2 regions of the Promicromonospora aerolata genome follow, and region 1 is predicted to be linked to the other one. Evidence: predicted binding sites of a transcription regulator. Region 1 holds the regulator's gene; the other holds the start of a gene.
What was found. The regulator HrcA, encoded in region 1, represses chaperone genes, less so after heat shock. The targets are predictions, from matches to a motif close to TTNGCACTCGNNNNNNNCGAGTGCNAA.
Positions count from the first base shown of each region.

Region 2: groES (co-chaperone GroES) is a predicted target of HrcA. The motif match lies at 3,627-3,653, and genes of this name have one in related genera.

Region 1 is NZ_JBHUHF010000001.1:5,510,705-5,518,080, forward strand. It holds gene ACFSL2_RS24490 (ATP-binding protein) at 1-1,145, opposite strand, end outside; gene ACFSL2_RS24495 (hypothetical protein) at 1,228-1,401, opposite strand; gene hrcA (heat-inducible transcriptional repressor HrcA) at 1,752-2,771, shown strand; gene dnaJ (molecular chaperone DnaJ) at 2,800-3,921, shown strand; gene ACFSL2_RS24510 (16S rRNA (uracil(1498)-N(3))-methyltransferase) at 3,932-4,699, shown strand; gene ACFSL2_RS24515 (OmpA family protein) at 4,799-5,644, opposite strand; gene ACFSL2_RS24520 (helix-hairpin-helix domain-containing protein) at 5,641-6,981, opposite strand; gene ACFSL2_RS24525 (HIT domain-containing protein) at 7,229-7,376, shown strand, end outside.
Region 2 is NZ_JBHUHF010000001.1:2,973,260-2,980,635, forward strand. It holds gene guaB (IMP dehydrogenase) at 1-1,154, opposite strand, end outside; gene ACFSL2_RS13265 (MerR family transcriptional regulator) at 1,222-2,448, opposite strand; gene ACFSL2_RS13270 (WhiB family transcriptional regulator) at 2,638-2,925, shown strand; gene groES (co-chaperone GroES) at 3,151-3,447, opposite strand; gene ACFSL2_RS13280 (class I SAM-dependent methyltransferase) at 3,780-5,048, shown strand; gene ACFSL2_RS13285 (glutamate--cysteine ligase) at 5,045-6,223, shown strand; gene ACFSL2_RS13290 (malonic semialdehyde reductase) at 6,229-6,843, opposite strand; gene tsaD (tRNA (adenosine(37)-N6)-threonylcarbamoyltransferase complex transferase subunit TsaD) at 6,953-7,376, shown strand, end outside.

The DNA.
Region 1 (7,376 bases):
GCGACGGACCGCGCACGGGTGGTCAGTGCGCGTTCGAGGGCACGGGCGTACGCGGCGTGCAGGCGCCTGCGCTCGCCGGGCAGCAGCTCCGCGTAGACGGCCTCCTGGACCAGGGCGTGCCGGAACGCGTACCCGACGTCGGTGGCGACCAGCACGTGCGCGTCGATCGCCTCGCGCGCCCGTTCCTCCGGGTGCGGTCCGACGCCGGGGTGCGTCCCGGTGCCGGTGCCGGCTGGTGGTCGCTGGTCGGCCAGGACGTCGTCGAGCACGTCGTGCCACACGCGCGCACCGGCGGCCGATACGACGCGGCACAGGGCCTGTGCCTCGCGGCCGAGGCTCCAGTAGCGCAGCAGCAGGATGTCCCGGAGCGAGTCGGGCAGGTCCGTGCCGAGGAAGCCGACCAGCTCCTCCACGTAGAACGGGACGCCCTCGCTGCGCTCGGCCAGGTCGGCGAGGTCGTCGTCCGGCTCGTCGCCCGTGCCGGTGAGCAGGTCGCGCGCCATCTCGCGGACCTCGTCCTGGCCCAGGCGGCGCAGGTCGAGGCGGGTGGCGAGCCTGGCGCGGTCGAGCTCCGTCATGACGGTGCGCAGCGGGTGGGCGCGGCCGACGTCGTCGCTGCGGAAGGTGAGGAGGAGCAGCAGGCCGGGGGGCGCGGCGCGGGCCAGGCGCACGACCAGTGCGCGGGTGACGTCGTCGGACCAGTGCAGGTCCTCGACGACGGCGACGACGGGTCGGTCCGCGGCGGTCCGGGCGAGCAGGTCGGCGAGCACCTCGGGCAGGCGGTCCGCTCCGGCGTCGGTGCCGGGGACGACGAGCTGTGGTGCGACGGCGGAGAGCGCACCCGCCGCGGGGCCTGCCGCCTCGACGGTGGCCTCCGGTCCGAGGGTCGCGACGATCCCGGCGAGCAGACCGCCCGGGGCGGCGTGGGGGACCGGGCCGGAGCCGGAGTCGGCGCACTGTCCCGACAGGACGAGGAACCCGTCGGCGTCGGACGTCAGCTCGTCGACGAGCCGGGTCTTGCCGATGCCGGCCTCGCCGGCGACCACGACGGTGCGGCCGGCACCCGCGCGGACCGCTTCGAGCGCCTGCCGCAGTGTCTCGACCTCGTTGGTGCGCCCGACCAGGCGCGCACGGATGACCGGCATGGGCTCATCGTCCCATGCCGGTCCTGGTGTGGTTCCGCCGGTCATCGTCGCTGGTCATGGTGGTCCTGCACGGGCAGTCGCGTCAGGCGAGGCGCGGGCGGGCCGGTTCGGCGTCCGTGGTCCGGCGGCCGGTGGCGCGCGGTGCGGCGTCGTCCCGGCGGGCCGCGAGCTCGCGGGCCACCCGGGTCTGCTCCGCCCGGCGGTCGATCTCCTGCTCGTTCCTGCGGTACTCGGCGTAGTCGGTGAAGCCGAACATGGTGTTTCCTCCTGGTCGAAGCCGGTCCCTCGCCGGCAGTGATTCCAGGTTCGTCGCTGAGGTAGCCCGTCCGGATCGGGCGGTCGCCGCATCTTTCCGTGCGGGTTCGCCGGGCCGGCCTCGCGCGTCTAAGTCATCGCCCTATACGCCTGGCGCGAACGTGTCAGACGTGCAGGTCAGCCGGGTGACCTGCACGTCTGCGAGGTACCGGGTGGTCCGCTGGCGGGTCGGGGACTTGGCCTCTGGCGTGTGCCGCGTAGGATTGGCACTCGGTTGGCGAGAGTGCTGGAGAGCGGGCCGGAACTCGGGTGCAGATCCCGGACGTTCTACCTGGGACGGAGGTGAGCGCGATGAGCGAGGAACGCAGGCTCGATGTCTTGCGAGCGATCGTGGAGGACTATGTCCAGACACGGGAGCCCGTCGGATCACGCATACTCACCGAGCGGCACCGGCTCGGCGTCTCTCCGGCCACGGTGCGCAACGACATGGCGGCGCTCGAGGAGGCCGGGCTCATCGCCCAGCCGCACACCTCGGCCGGTCGCATCCCCACGGACAAGGGCTACCGCCTGTTCGTGGACCAGCTCGCCGAGGTGCGGCCGCTGACCGTGCCGCAGAAGCGTGCCATCGAGACCTTCCTGTCCGAGGCGGTCGACCTGGACGACGTCGTCGCGCGGGCCGGGCGGCTCATCGCCCAGCTGACGGGCCAGGTCGCCGTCGTGCAGTATCCGTCGCTGCGGCGCTCCGGGCTGCGGCACCTCGAGCTGGTGCCCACCGCCGAGGGGCGGCTCCTCGTCGTCGTCATCACGGACACGGGCCGGGTGGAGCAGCGCTTCCTCGACGTGCCCGTCGGGATGGACGACGGGACGCTCGGCGAGCTGCGCGCGCGGTTCAACGCCGCGGCCGCGGGCCACCGGCTCACCGAGATCGGCACCGCCTTCGCGCGGGTCACCGAGGCGATGCCGGACGAGCACCGGGCACTGGCCACGGCCGTGGCCGAGGTCGTGACGGCGGCGCTCGGCGAGGAGAGCGAGGAACGCATAGTGCTGACCGGCCAGGCCAACCTGGCCCGGTCGAGCATGCGGTTCGAACAGGGCCTGCGTCCCGTGCTCGAGGCGCTCGAGGAGCAGGTCGTCCTGCTCGGTCTCCTCACCGACATGACCGACGACGCCGGGGTGGCCGTGAGCATCGGCCACGAGAACCGGCTGGCGGGCCTGGCGGAGACCTCCGTGGTCACCTCCGGCTACGGCTCGTCCGACGGCGACACCGTCGCGATCCTGAGCTCGATCGGCCCCACCCGTATGGACTACCCGGGCACCATCGCCGCGGTACGCGCCGTCGCGCGCTACCTGTCGCGAGTGCTGCCCAGCTGACATCCCTTCTCCCCACAAAGAGAGACCTGTGACCGACTACTACGAGATTCTGGGTGTTCCGCGCGACGCCTCGCCCGAGCAGATCAAGAAGGCATACCGCAAGCTGGCCCGCGAGCTGCACCCCGACGTGGCGGGCGACGTGGGGGAGGACCGGTTCAAGGACGTCGCGCGCGCCTACGAGGTGCTGTCCAACCCGGACAAGCGCCAGCAGTACGACATGGGGGTGGACCCCACCTCGCCGGGCGGCGGCGCGGGCGGCGGGTTCGGGGCCGGGTTCGGTTTCCAGGACATCTTCGAGACGTTCTTCGGCGGCGGGCAGCCCGCCGGGCCGGTGCCTCGTGCCCGGCGCGGCAACGACGCGCTCGTCCGACTCGACCTCGAGCTGGCGGAGGCGGTCTTCGGCGCCAAGCGGGAGATCCAGGTCGACACCGCGGTGGCGTGCAACACCTGCGGTGGCGACGGCGCGCGGCCGGGCACCTCGGCGCGCACCTGCGACGTCTGCCACGGCCGGGGCTCCGTGCAGCGCGTGGCCCGCTCCTTCCTCGGCCAGGTCATGACCAACCAGCCGTGCTCCGCCTGTGGCGGGTTCGGCACCGTCATCCCCGAGCCCTGCACCGACTGCTCCGGTGAGGGCCGCGTGCGCTCGCGCCGCACCGTCTCGGTGAACGTGCCCGCCGGTGTCGACACCGGCACGCGCATCAAGCTCTCCGCGCAGGGCGAGGTGGGCCCGGGCGGCGGCCCCGCCGGCGACCTGTACGTCGAGATCCGGGAGCGCGCGCACGACACGTTCGTGCGGCGCGGCGACGAGCTGCACTGCACCCTCCAGGTGCCGATGACGGCGGCCGCGCTCGGCACCGTGCTCGAGCTCGACACGCTGGACGGCCTCCAGGAGATCGACCTGCGCCCCGGCACGCAGCCCGGCCAGGTCATGACCATCAAGGGCCTCGGTGTGGGGCACCTGCACTCGACCGGGCGTGGCGATCTCAACGTGCACATCGAGGTCCAGGTGCCCACGGCACTGGACGAGGAGCAGACGGCGCTCCTGCAGCAGCTCGCGGTGCTGCGCGGCGAGGAGCGGCCCGAGTCGCGGCTCGCCTCCGTGCACGGCGGCGTGTTCTCGCGCCTGCGCGACAAGCTGAGCGGGCGCTGACCGCCCACCCATGAGCGCGCCAGTCTTTCTCGCGGAGGCGTCCACCGCCCATCCGCTGTCTGAGTACGTCGTGGGCTCGCTCTACCTGCTCGACGGTGCGGAGGGCCGGCACGCCGGCGTGGTCCAGCGGCGCGGCCCGGGGGAGCGGATCGACGTGGTCGACGGTGCCGGCGTGCGCCTGCGTACCGTCGTCGAGTCGGTGAACGGCGCCGAGGTGCGCCTGCGGGTCGAGCAGGTCGACGTCGAGCCCGTGCCCGCCGTCGTCGTGACGCTCGTCCAGGCGCTCGCCAAGGGCGACCGCGACGAGATGGCGATCGAGGCCGCGACCGAGGTCGGCGTGGACGCGATCATCCCGTGGCAGGCGGAACGGTCGGTCGTCGTGTGGCGCGGCGACCGGGCCGCGAAGTCGCGGGCACGCTGGGTCAGCACCGTGCGGGCCGCGACCAAGCAGGCCCGCCGCTGCCGCATCCCCGACGTCGAGGTACCGCTGAGCACCAAGCAGCTCGCAGCCAGGACCCGTGCGGTGGTCGCGGCCGGCGGGACGGTGGCCGTGCTGCACGAGGAGGCGACGGCAGCCCTCGCGACCGTGCCGCTGCCCGACAGCGGCGAGGTGCTCGTCGTCGTCGGACCGGAGGGCGGGATCTCCGAGGCCGAGGTGGCGCTGCTGACGGATGCGGGCGGGGTGCTTGCCCGCCTCGGCCCGCACGTCCTGCGCACGTCCACGGCGGGCCCGGTAGCGATAGCCCACCTGAGCGAACGCCTGGGCCGCTGGACCTGACCCGGCCCCCGCCGGCCTAATTGCTGACCTGGTTGAGTGCTGGATATTTGTGCGATCAGGACGTCTCGACCGACAAATACCCAGCACTCAACGGGGCGGTCAGTTCTTGACGATGAACTCCACGCGGCGGTTCTTCTCCAGGTCCGCGAAGGTTCTCGGGACGACGCGCGGGTCGCTCTCGCCAAAGCCCTTCGACGTCATCCGGTCCCTGTCGACGCCCAGCTTCGCCAGCCGGTCGAGCACCTCGTCGGCCCGGCGCTCGCTGAGCCGCCGGTTGTGCGCCTCGGAGCCGCGGGAGTCGGTGTGCCCCTCGATGCGGACCTCGACCTCCGGGTGCTCCGCCAGCACCTCGGCCGCTCCCCGCACCACCCGGCGGCCGTCCCTGGTCAGCCGCGCGCTGTCGGTGACGAACGTGATGTTCGGGATCTCGACCAGGTCCTCCTGCGCCTGCTCGCGCTCCTGACGCGTCGGGCTACGCTCTGGCTCCTCGGCCTCTGCCTCGGCCGCCGCGTCGGCGCTCGCACTGTCCGATGCCGGCTCGGTCGGCTCGTCCATCGGCGTCGGCCCGGCGGACACGGGATCGCCGACGTCCACGACCGCCGTCCCCGCGGGCGCTCTCACTGACAGCGAGGCCTCCCTGTCCCCGGCGTCCGTGGACACCGGGCCGTCCGGCCCGTACGCCGCCGCCACCCGGATGCCCTCGACGCCGCTCACCACGGCGGCCGCCTCGATCGCCTCCATGGCGGTCGGGGCGGTCACGTCAGCGTCGCGGCCCGTGATCTCGACGTCCGCCCCGTAGAGCCGGGCCCCGGAGAGCGCCCCCTGCGCGCGCTCCGTCAGGTCCGACTCGATCCGCTCGCGGAACCCCGTGTCCTGGACGCCCGAGAGGGCGCCCAGGCCGAGGACCGCTACGAGCACCGGAGGGAGCACCGTCCTCAGGTTCATGCCGTGGCCTCGGGCCCCGCGTCGCCGCCGGCCGCCGTCTTCGCCTCGTCCTGCGTGAGGGCCGCGGCCTTGGCCTCGGCATCCTCGATCTCGTCGACGTCGGTGTAGTCGACGTTCTTCCGGAACTTCGCGGCACGGTCCTGCCCGCCGACCAGGTAGTCCTGGTACTCCTGCAGGCCGTCCTCGTCGCCGTCCGCGAGGTACTGGGCCTGGTCGGCCCAGCTCGCGGCAGCGGGAGCGAACTTGATGCCGCCCGTGGCGAGCGCCTCGCGGAGCTCGGACTCGGAGGCCCCCGCGACCTTCGCGTAGGTCGTGTAGCCGGCCGCCTTGAGCGTGGCGTCGATCTTGGGGCCGATGCCCTCGATGCGGCGCAGGTCCTGCGGCTCGGGCTCCGGCTCGGGCTCGGCAGCGGCGGCCTCGGCCTCGTCCGCGGCGAGCGCGGCGGCCTTGGCCTCGGCGCCCTCGATCTCGTCGACGTCGGTGTAGTCGACGTTCTCCGTGAACTTCGCGCGCCGCTCCTGGCCGCCCACGAGGTAGTCCTGGTACTCCTGCAGGCCGTCCGCGTCGCTGTCCACGAGGTACTGCGCCTGGTCGGCCCAGGTGGCGGCCGACGGCGCGAACTTGATGCCCTGGCCGGCGACGGCCTCGCGGAGCTCGTCCTCCGTCGCGGCGGCGATCGCGGCGTAGGTGGGGTAGCCCGCCGCCACCAGTGCGGCCGCGATCTTGGGGCCGATGCCCTCGATGCGCCGCAGGTTGTCGGGAGCCGCGGGGGCCTCGGGAGCCTCGGGGGTCTTCGGGGACTCCGTGCCGGCATCCGCCACGGTCGCGTCCTCCGTCTCGGCGGCCCGGCGTGCGACGGCCTCCGCCTCGGCGACGACGGCGGAGCCGGCGGCCTCGACCTCGACGTCTGCCGCACCGTCTGCCGCACCGTCTCCCGCACCGTCCTCGGCGGTGTCGGTGTCCGGACCCGGCGTGCCGTCCGCGCCGGTGGGGCCGGCGTCGGCCGTGGTGTCGGCATCCGTGGCGGCGGCCGCGAGCGCGGGAACGGGCTCGACGTCCGGCGTCTCGCCCTCGACCGTCTCGCCCTCGACAGTCTCTCCAGCGGCCGGATCACCTTCCGCGGGACCATCGTCCGCCCGCGATCCGGTCTCCGCGCCGGCGTCCGATGCCGCCGTGGCGGCGTAGTCCGCGCGTGCGGCGGCCGCGGCCTTCTCCGCCGCGTGCTTGCCCTTGGCGCGACGGCCCCAGACGAGCCAGCCGATCCAGATGCCGATCGCAAGGCCGATCAGGGCCGCGATGATGATGAATGCGAGCGATTGGGCAATGAACCAACCCACGCGAACCTCCAGGTGACTACTGCAGTGTGTGGTGTGCGGGTGACGACGGGATCCGCAGGGCTGACACCGACGAAATGGTGTCGCAGTACGCCAATCTCCATCGAACGCGACAAACTCTCCCACATCCCATTCACCCGGGCAGGACGAACCGGGTAACGGTACGGACAACCACGTCCCGGCCCTGCTCGCCGCCGCCCCAGCCGCTCTCGCGGGCCGTTCCGCGCACGCCCCCGGTAGCCTGCGAAGCATGACGAGTACCGACAGCCCTGACTGCCTCTTCTGCAAGATCGTGGCGGGGGACATCCCCGCCGATGTCGTGGCGTCGTCGGACACGGCGATCGCGTTCCGGGACATCGCCCCCAAGGCGCCCGTGCACGTGCTCGTGGTGCCCAGGG
Region 2 (7,376 bases), 2.5 Mb from region 1:
AGGTCGCCCGGTGTCTCCTCGCAGCCCGCGAACAGCGAGCCCAGCATCACGGAGTCGGCGCCGGCCACGATGGCCTTGCCGATCTCGCCGGAGTGCTTGAGACCGCCGTCGGCGATGACGGGCACGCCCGCCGGCTTGCAGGCCAGTGACGCCTCGTAGACGGCGGTGATCTGCGGTACGCCCACGCCGGTCACGACGCGCGTGGTGCAGATCGAGCCAGGTCCGACGCCCACCTTCACGGCGTCCGCGCCCGCGTCGACGAACGCCTGGGCGCCCTGCCGGGTGGCGACGTTGCCGCCGATCACCTGGACGTCCCTCGTGGCCGGGTCGGTCTTGAGGCGCTTGACCATGTCGATCAGCATGCGGACGTTGCCGTGCGCGGTGTCGGCGACCAGCACGTCCACGCCGGCCTCGATCAGGTCGGTGGCGCGCTGCCAGGCATCGCCGAAGTAGCCGATCGCCGCACCGACCATGAGGCGGCCCTGGCTGTCCTTGGACGAGTCCGGGAACTGCTCGGACTTCACGAAGTCCTTGACGGTGATCAGCCCGGTGATGCGGCCGTCGGGGTCGATCAGCGGGAGGCGCTCGAGCTTGTGCTTGCGCAGCAGCAGCGTCGCGTCGTCCCGCGAGATGGTCGACGGGCCGGTGATCAGCGGCTGGGGCGTCATCACCTCGTCCACCTTGGTGGTGCCCCACTCGGCGACCGGCGTGAAGCGCAGGTCGCGGTTGGTGACCATGCCGATCAGCCTGTTGTCGGCGTCGACCACGGGGAAACCGGAGATCCGGAACTGGCCCGCGAGGGTGTCGAGCTCCTCGAGCGTGGCGTCCGGGCCGATGGTGACGGGGTTGGTGATGATGCCGGTCTGGGTCCGCTTCACGAGGTCGACCTGGTAGGCCTGGTCCTCGATCGAGAGGTTGCGGTGCAGCACACCGAGGCCACCCTGCCGGGCCATGGCGATGGCCATGGCCGACTCGGTGACCGTGTCCATCGCCGCGGAGAGCAGCGGGATCTTGAGCGAGATCTCGCGCGTCAGGCGCGACGTCGTGTCGATGTCCGACGGTGCCAGGTCGGAGTAACCCGGCTGCAGCAGGACGTCGTCATAGGTGAGCCCGAGGAATCCGAACGGGTCGGCCGGCGCGGTCTGGTCCGTCATGCAGCAAGTCTACGACCCGAGCGGCCACAGATCCTGGCCGGGCGAACGGACGTGCCCGAGGCGTGCGTCACCTCGCCTTGATGACGGCCAGCACCTCGTGCAGCAGCCCGGTGAACGACCGGACCCGCTGCACCGTGGGCCCGAACGGCAGGTCCGTCGCAGCGGCGTCGGCCCGCAGCCCGACGAAGATCGGCAGGTCCGGGTAGCTCTCGTTCACCGCGTGCACGACGTCGAGGTCCGGCTTGGTCTGCGTGGTGGCCAGCACGACCGCCGTCGGACGGACCATGGTCACCAGCTCGACCGATCGGTGGGTGCTCGCGGGGCCGGTGACGATCCGGGCCATCGAACCCTGCGCGGCCAGTGCCGCGGCGAGCGCGTGCGCCGACAGCGGCACCACCTCGTCGGGTGCGGCGAACACGAGGACGATCTTGCGCATCCGGCTCGGGTGGTTGGCCGGGGGGCCGCCCGCCTCGACCATCGCACGCTCGAACTCCTCGGTGTAGTTGCGCAGGGCGCGCAGCGCCGAGGTCGCGAGCACCACCTCCGGCATCTCGCCCGGGCCGGCGAGGACCGTGCGTTCCGACAGCCGCAGCCACGCCGGCTCGACCAGGTCGGTCCACCACGTCGCCGGGTCCCCCTCGGGGCCCAGCACGAGCAGGTTGTCGCAGGCGGTGCGACTGTAGGCCAGTGCCGCATCGACGAGTGCGGAGACCCGGCCCGACGTCGGCGCCGGCGACGAGGCCGCACGCGGTCCGGCAGCGACCGGGGCGTCACCGCCGGTCGCCCCACCGGGCAGGGCCCGCAGCCGTGCCCGGCCGCGGGGCTCCTCCGGCTGCTCGTCGCCCGGCGGCGGACCCGGTGCGTCCGGCTCGTCCCCGTCCTGGTCGTCGCTGGTCGCGGTCGGCGCCTCCACGGTGCCGAGGAACGTCTCGGCGAACTCCGGCTCCAGGGACTCCGGGTCGCCCTCGACCCGCACCGTGGGCAGCGCGGGCGCCGTCCGGGTGGCCACCTCCAGCTCGGCGTCCCCGGCCTCGACCGCGGCCCGTGCCGCGTCCACCGGCGCCACGCCCTCGAGCGTCAGGCGGCGCATCACGAGGAGCCGGGCGACGTCGTCCGGGGTGTAGCGGCGGTGCGAACCGGCGGTGCGGCCCGACGGGCCGAGCCCGTACCGGCGGTCCCACGTACGGAGGGTGGCTGGCGCGACCCCGAGGCGTCTGGCTACGGCGGCGACGGCCAATCCGGGGCTGGATGTACGTGACCCGCCCGAGCTCTGGGCAGGCCGCGAAGAAGTCATGGACTCGATTCTGCCGACCTGGACCTCTCTGCGCCACTGCGAAACCCGGCGTGCCGCCGATCTCGGTGGAATCCAACTCAGAACGGAACAAAACCGGTCAGGCCTGACGCGCTTGCCTGCCCCGATTCGCCGCACAATCGGAGAAATTGCCCCTTGAACAACTTCTGCACAACTTGTAGGTTGTTCGGCATGACGGAGATCTCGAGGCTTCCCGGTCCGGTAATGGAACTGTGGGAATGGCAGTACCAGGGTTCCTGCCGCGACGCGGACGACACCCTGTTCTTCCACCCCGAGGGCGAGCGCGGGTCGACGCGCCGCAGGCGCGCCGAGGCCGCCAAGGCGATCTGCCGCTCCTGCCCCGTGATGATGCAGTGCCGCGAGCAGTCGCTCCGCGTCCGTGAGCCGTACGGCGTGTGGGGCGGGCTCAGCGAGGACGAGCGGTCGGCCATCCTCGCCGGCAAGTCCGTCTCCGCCTGAACCACTTTCGCACCGGCGCCCGTCGACGGGTCAGTCCTGCGGCATCGCCGCCGCAGGTCCCGCCGGGCGACCAACCCCTCGCGTGACCAGCTCCTCGCGCGACCAACTGCTCCGCGCGACCAAGATTCCGCGCGACCAACTTCGACGAACAACTTCTCCGGGCGCGGCAAGAGCCCCGCACCGAACGGTGCGGGGCTCTCGTCTTCTACCTGGCGTGAGCTGGTGTCAGCTCACGACCACGGCGAGGACGTCGCGGGCGGAGAGCACGAGGTACTCCTCACCCGCGTACTTGACCTCGGTGCCGCCGTACTTGGAGTAGATCACCTTGTCACCGACGGCGACGTCCAGCGGCACACGGTTGCCGTTGTCGTCGATGCGGCCCTGGCCAACGGCCAGAACCTCGCCCTCCTGGGGCTTCTCCTTGGCGGTGTCCGGGATGACCAGGCCGGAAGCGGTCGTGGTCTCGGCTTCGAGAGCCTTGACGACGATCCGGTCCTCGAGCGGCTTGATGGGGACCGACACGTCGGACCTCCTCTTTCGTGAGCGGATCGAGAGATCAGCTGCGTGATGGACGTAAGTGGCTCGAACGTTCGACCGTCCGCCGTCGTCGCGGGTGCCGGCGGGCACGAACGTCTGGGTTCTCCCCCGCGGGCCCGTGAACGGGATGCCGCAGCGGTGAACACCCCAAATCTAGGTCGGTGCTAGCACTCGGTCAAGGCGAGTGCCAATCGCGTGGACCTGCTCACACCCTGCGGAGCCGACTCGCCGTCGCCACACCGAAAACTCACCATCCCGGTGAAAAGGTTGCACCCGGTCGCTCGTCACCACCAGGCCAGACGTGGAAAGATCTTCCCATGGATGCGGCGATTCTGAGCAAACTGCTCAGCCCCGACGGCTGGGCCCTGCTGGGCGCCCTTCCGCCCTACGACGAACGACACGCGATGAAGACCGTGACCACGCTGCGTGCCCAGGGCATCGCGCCGGACCTCGCGGCCGCCGTGGTCACCCAGTCCAGGCTCCGCGCCCGGGCGCGGAGCAAGTTCGGCGACTTCGCGGACGGCATGCTCTTCACCGCGGACGGGCTGGAGCAGGCCACCCGGCTCCTCGTCGCCGCGCTGCACGCCCGGCGCTACCTCGACGCCGGCGTCACGATGCTCGCCGACCTGACGTGCGGCATCGGCGCCGACTCTCTCGCCTTCGCCGGTACCGGCCTCCGTGTCGTGGCGACGGACCTGGACGAGTGCACCGCCGCCATCGCGCAGTGGAACCTGCGCCACTTCCCCGAGGCGGACGTGCGCCACGCGGACGGACTGGCCCTCGACCTGCGCGCCGAGGGCGTCGAGGGCGTCTACGCCGATCCGGCCCGCCGCTCGAGTGGCGGCTCGGGCGGGCGGAGCCGCCGGATCTTCGACCCGCGTGCCTACGAGCCGCCGCTGGATTCCGTGTGGGCGCTGCGCGACACCGTCGCGGCGGTCGGCATCAAGGTCGGTCCGGGCATCCCGCACGAGGGACTCCCTGACGACGCGGAGACGCAGTGGGTCTCCGTCAACGGCGACGTGGTCGAGGCCGGGATCTGGTTCGGCCCGCTCGCGCCCGACGGCCCCGGCCGCACGGCGCTCGTGCTGCGCACGTTCACCGACGACGACGGGAAGGAACACACGCTGAGCCGCACCGTGCGGGGGTCCGACGTCGTGCCGGACGTCGGGGACGTGGGCCAGTACCTCTACGAACCCGACGGCGCGGTCATCCGTGCCGGTCTCGTGGGCCAGGCGGCCGCCGAGCTGGGCGGGCGCCTCGTCGACCCGACCATCGCGTACGTCACCACGGACCGCCCGGCCGAGCTGCCGCCGGTCCGCCCCACCGAGTCGGCCGGGGCGCAGGCGCCGATCGCCACCGGTTACCGGGTGCTCGACACCATGCCGTTCGGCCTGAAGCGGCTCAAGTCTTACCTGCGTGACCGCAACGTCGGCCGCATCACGATCAAGAAGCGGGGCACCGCGGTGGTGCCTGAACAACTTCGCAAGCAGCTCGTGCTCACCGGGACCGAGGAGGCGACGATCGTGCTCACACGCGTGGCAGGCAACCAACGGATACTGCTCGTCGAACCACTGGGACCGGTATGAGCTCGCCGGCCCGTCTCGGCTTCGGTGAATCCCCCCGCTCGACGGTGGGCCTCGAATGGGAGATCGGGCTGGTCGACTCCCGCACCGCCGACCTGTCCCAGGCCGGGCCGGAGGTGCTCGCCGCGGTCGCACGCGACGTCGGCGCGCCCCGGCAGAGCCCCACCGGCGGCTACGCGCCGCACGTGACCGGTGAGTTCATGAAGAACACCGTCGAGCTGGTCACCGGCGTCTGCCGCACGGTGGCCGACGCCGGGACGGACCTGACCCGCAGCCTCGACCAGGTCCGGACGGCGACCGACCGGCTGGGCCTGGACCTCATGGGCGGCGGGACGCACCCGTTCGCGCGGGGCGCGGACCAGCAGGTGGGCGACAAGGAGCGCTACAGCCGCATCATGGAGCGCAGCGGGGTCTGGGGCACGCACCTGATCATCTGGGGGCTCCACGTCCACGTCGGGGTCGAGCACCGCGACAAGGCGCTCCCGCTGATGCGCGCGATGCTCACCTATTTTCCGCACCTGCAGGCACTGTCGGCCGGGTCACCGTACTGGGCCGGCGAGCACACGGGATACGCCTCCAACCGGTCCCTGCTGTTCCAGCAGATTCCCAGCTCGGGGCTGCCGGTCCCGTTCGAGACCTGGCAGGAGCTGGAGGCGTACGCGGGCGACATGCTGCACGTCGGCGCGGTCGAGGCGTTCAACGAGGTCCACTGGGACGTGCGCCCGTCGCCGACGTTCGGCACGCTCGAGGTACGGGTCTGCGACGGGCCGACCAACCTGTCCGAAGCCCTCACGCTCGCAGCCCTGGTGCACTGCCTCGTGGAGCACCTGTCCACCCAGCTCGACCAGGGGCGGGCCCTGCCGGTGCTGCCGACCTGGTTCGTGCAGGAGAACAAGTTCCGTTCCGCGCGCTACGGCCTCGACGCCACGGTCATTCTCGACGCCGAGGGCAACCAGGGGCCGCTCGTCGACGCCGTCGGCAAGCTGCTGGTCGAGCTCGAGCCCGTCGCGCACCGGCTCGGGTGCGCGACGGAGCTCGCGGGCGTGCGGGACATCGTCCGCTCCGGACCGTCCTACCGGCGGCAGCAGGCGGTGGCCGCGGCCCACGACGGCGACCTGGTGTCCGTCGTCCGCGCGATGGTCGAGGAGATGCACACCGGCCGGCCGCTGCCCACCTGACCCGCTCAGACGACCTGTGCGACCTCGTCGAACTCGAGACGCGGGGCGCGCGGGCGGCTGGTGTCGGCGCCCTCGACCGCACTGACGTTCACGACGAGGAAGCCCTTCCAGCCGCTCTCGGCGAAGAACTCGGCGTCGATCCCGTCGTAGAGCCCGTGCATCGGGCCGGCGGCCAGGCCCGCCGCCCGCAGGCCCACCACGAGGTAGCCGGCCTGCAGCAGGGCGTTGGTGCGTGCGGCGTCGGCGCGGGCCGCGTCGTCGCCGGCAAAGATCTCGCGTGCGCCCGGCAGGTGCGGAACCAGGACGTCGAGACGCTCGTGGAACTCGGGGTCATAGGCGAGCACCAGGGTGACGGGTGCGTTCGCGACGCGCTCCTGGTTGCCCTCGGGCATGGTCGCCACGAGCCGCTGCCGCGCCTCCGGCGTACGGACGACGAGCACGCGCAGCGGGCTGACGTTCATCGCCGTGGGCCCCCACTTGATGAGGTCGTAGACGGCGGCGAGCTGCTGGTCGGTCACGTCGGACTCGGCGAACGACGTCACGGTGCGCGCCGTGCGGAAGAGCCGGTCGGCGGTCACGTCGTCGATGGCGAGGCCAGTGGCCTCAAGCGTCTCAGTCATGCCCGCGTCAACACGATAGCCCCGGGCGATCGTTCCAGATTCAACTATGACGCCCACCACAGGCGGGGCGTCACCCACCGCACCGCCGCGACCAATTAGGCTGGAGCACATGGCAGAACCCCTGGTCCTCGGCATCGAGACCTCCTGCGACGAGACCGGTGTCGCGCTGGTCCGCGGAAACGAGCTGCTGGTCGACGCCGTCGCCAGCTCGATGGAAGAGCATGCCCGCTACGGCGGCATCATTCCCGAGGTCGCCAGCCGCGCCCACCTCGAGGCGATGATCCCCACCATCCAGAAGGCGCTCGGCGAGGCCGACGTCGACCTGTCCGAGGTCGACGCGGTGGCCGTCACCGCCGGTCCTGGCCTCGTGGGACCGCTCACCATCGGGGCGTCGGCGGCGAAGGCTCTGTCGATCGGGCTGAACAAGCCGCTGTACGGCGTGAACCACGTGATCGGCCACGCGTGCGTGGACCAGCTCGTGGACGGCCCCCTACCAGAACGCGCGATGGCGCTCGTGGTGAGCGGTGGCCACA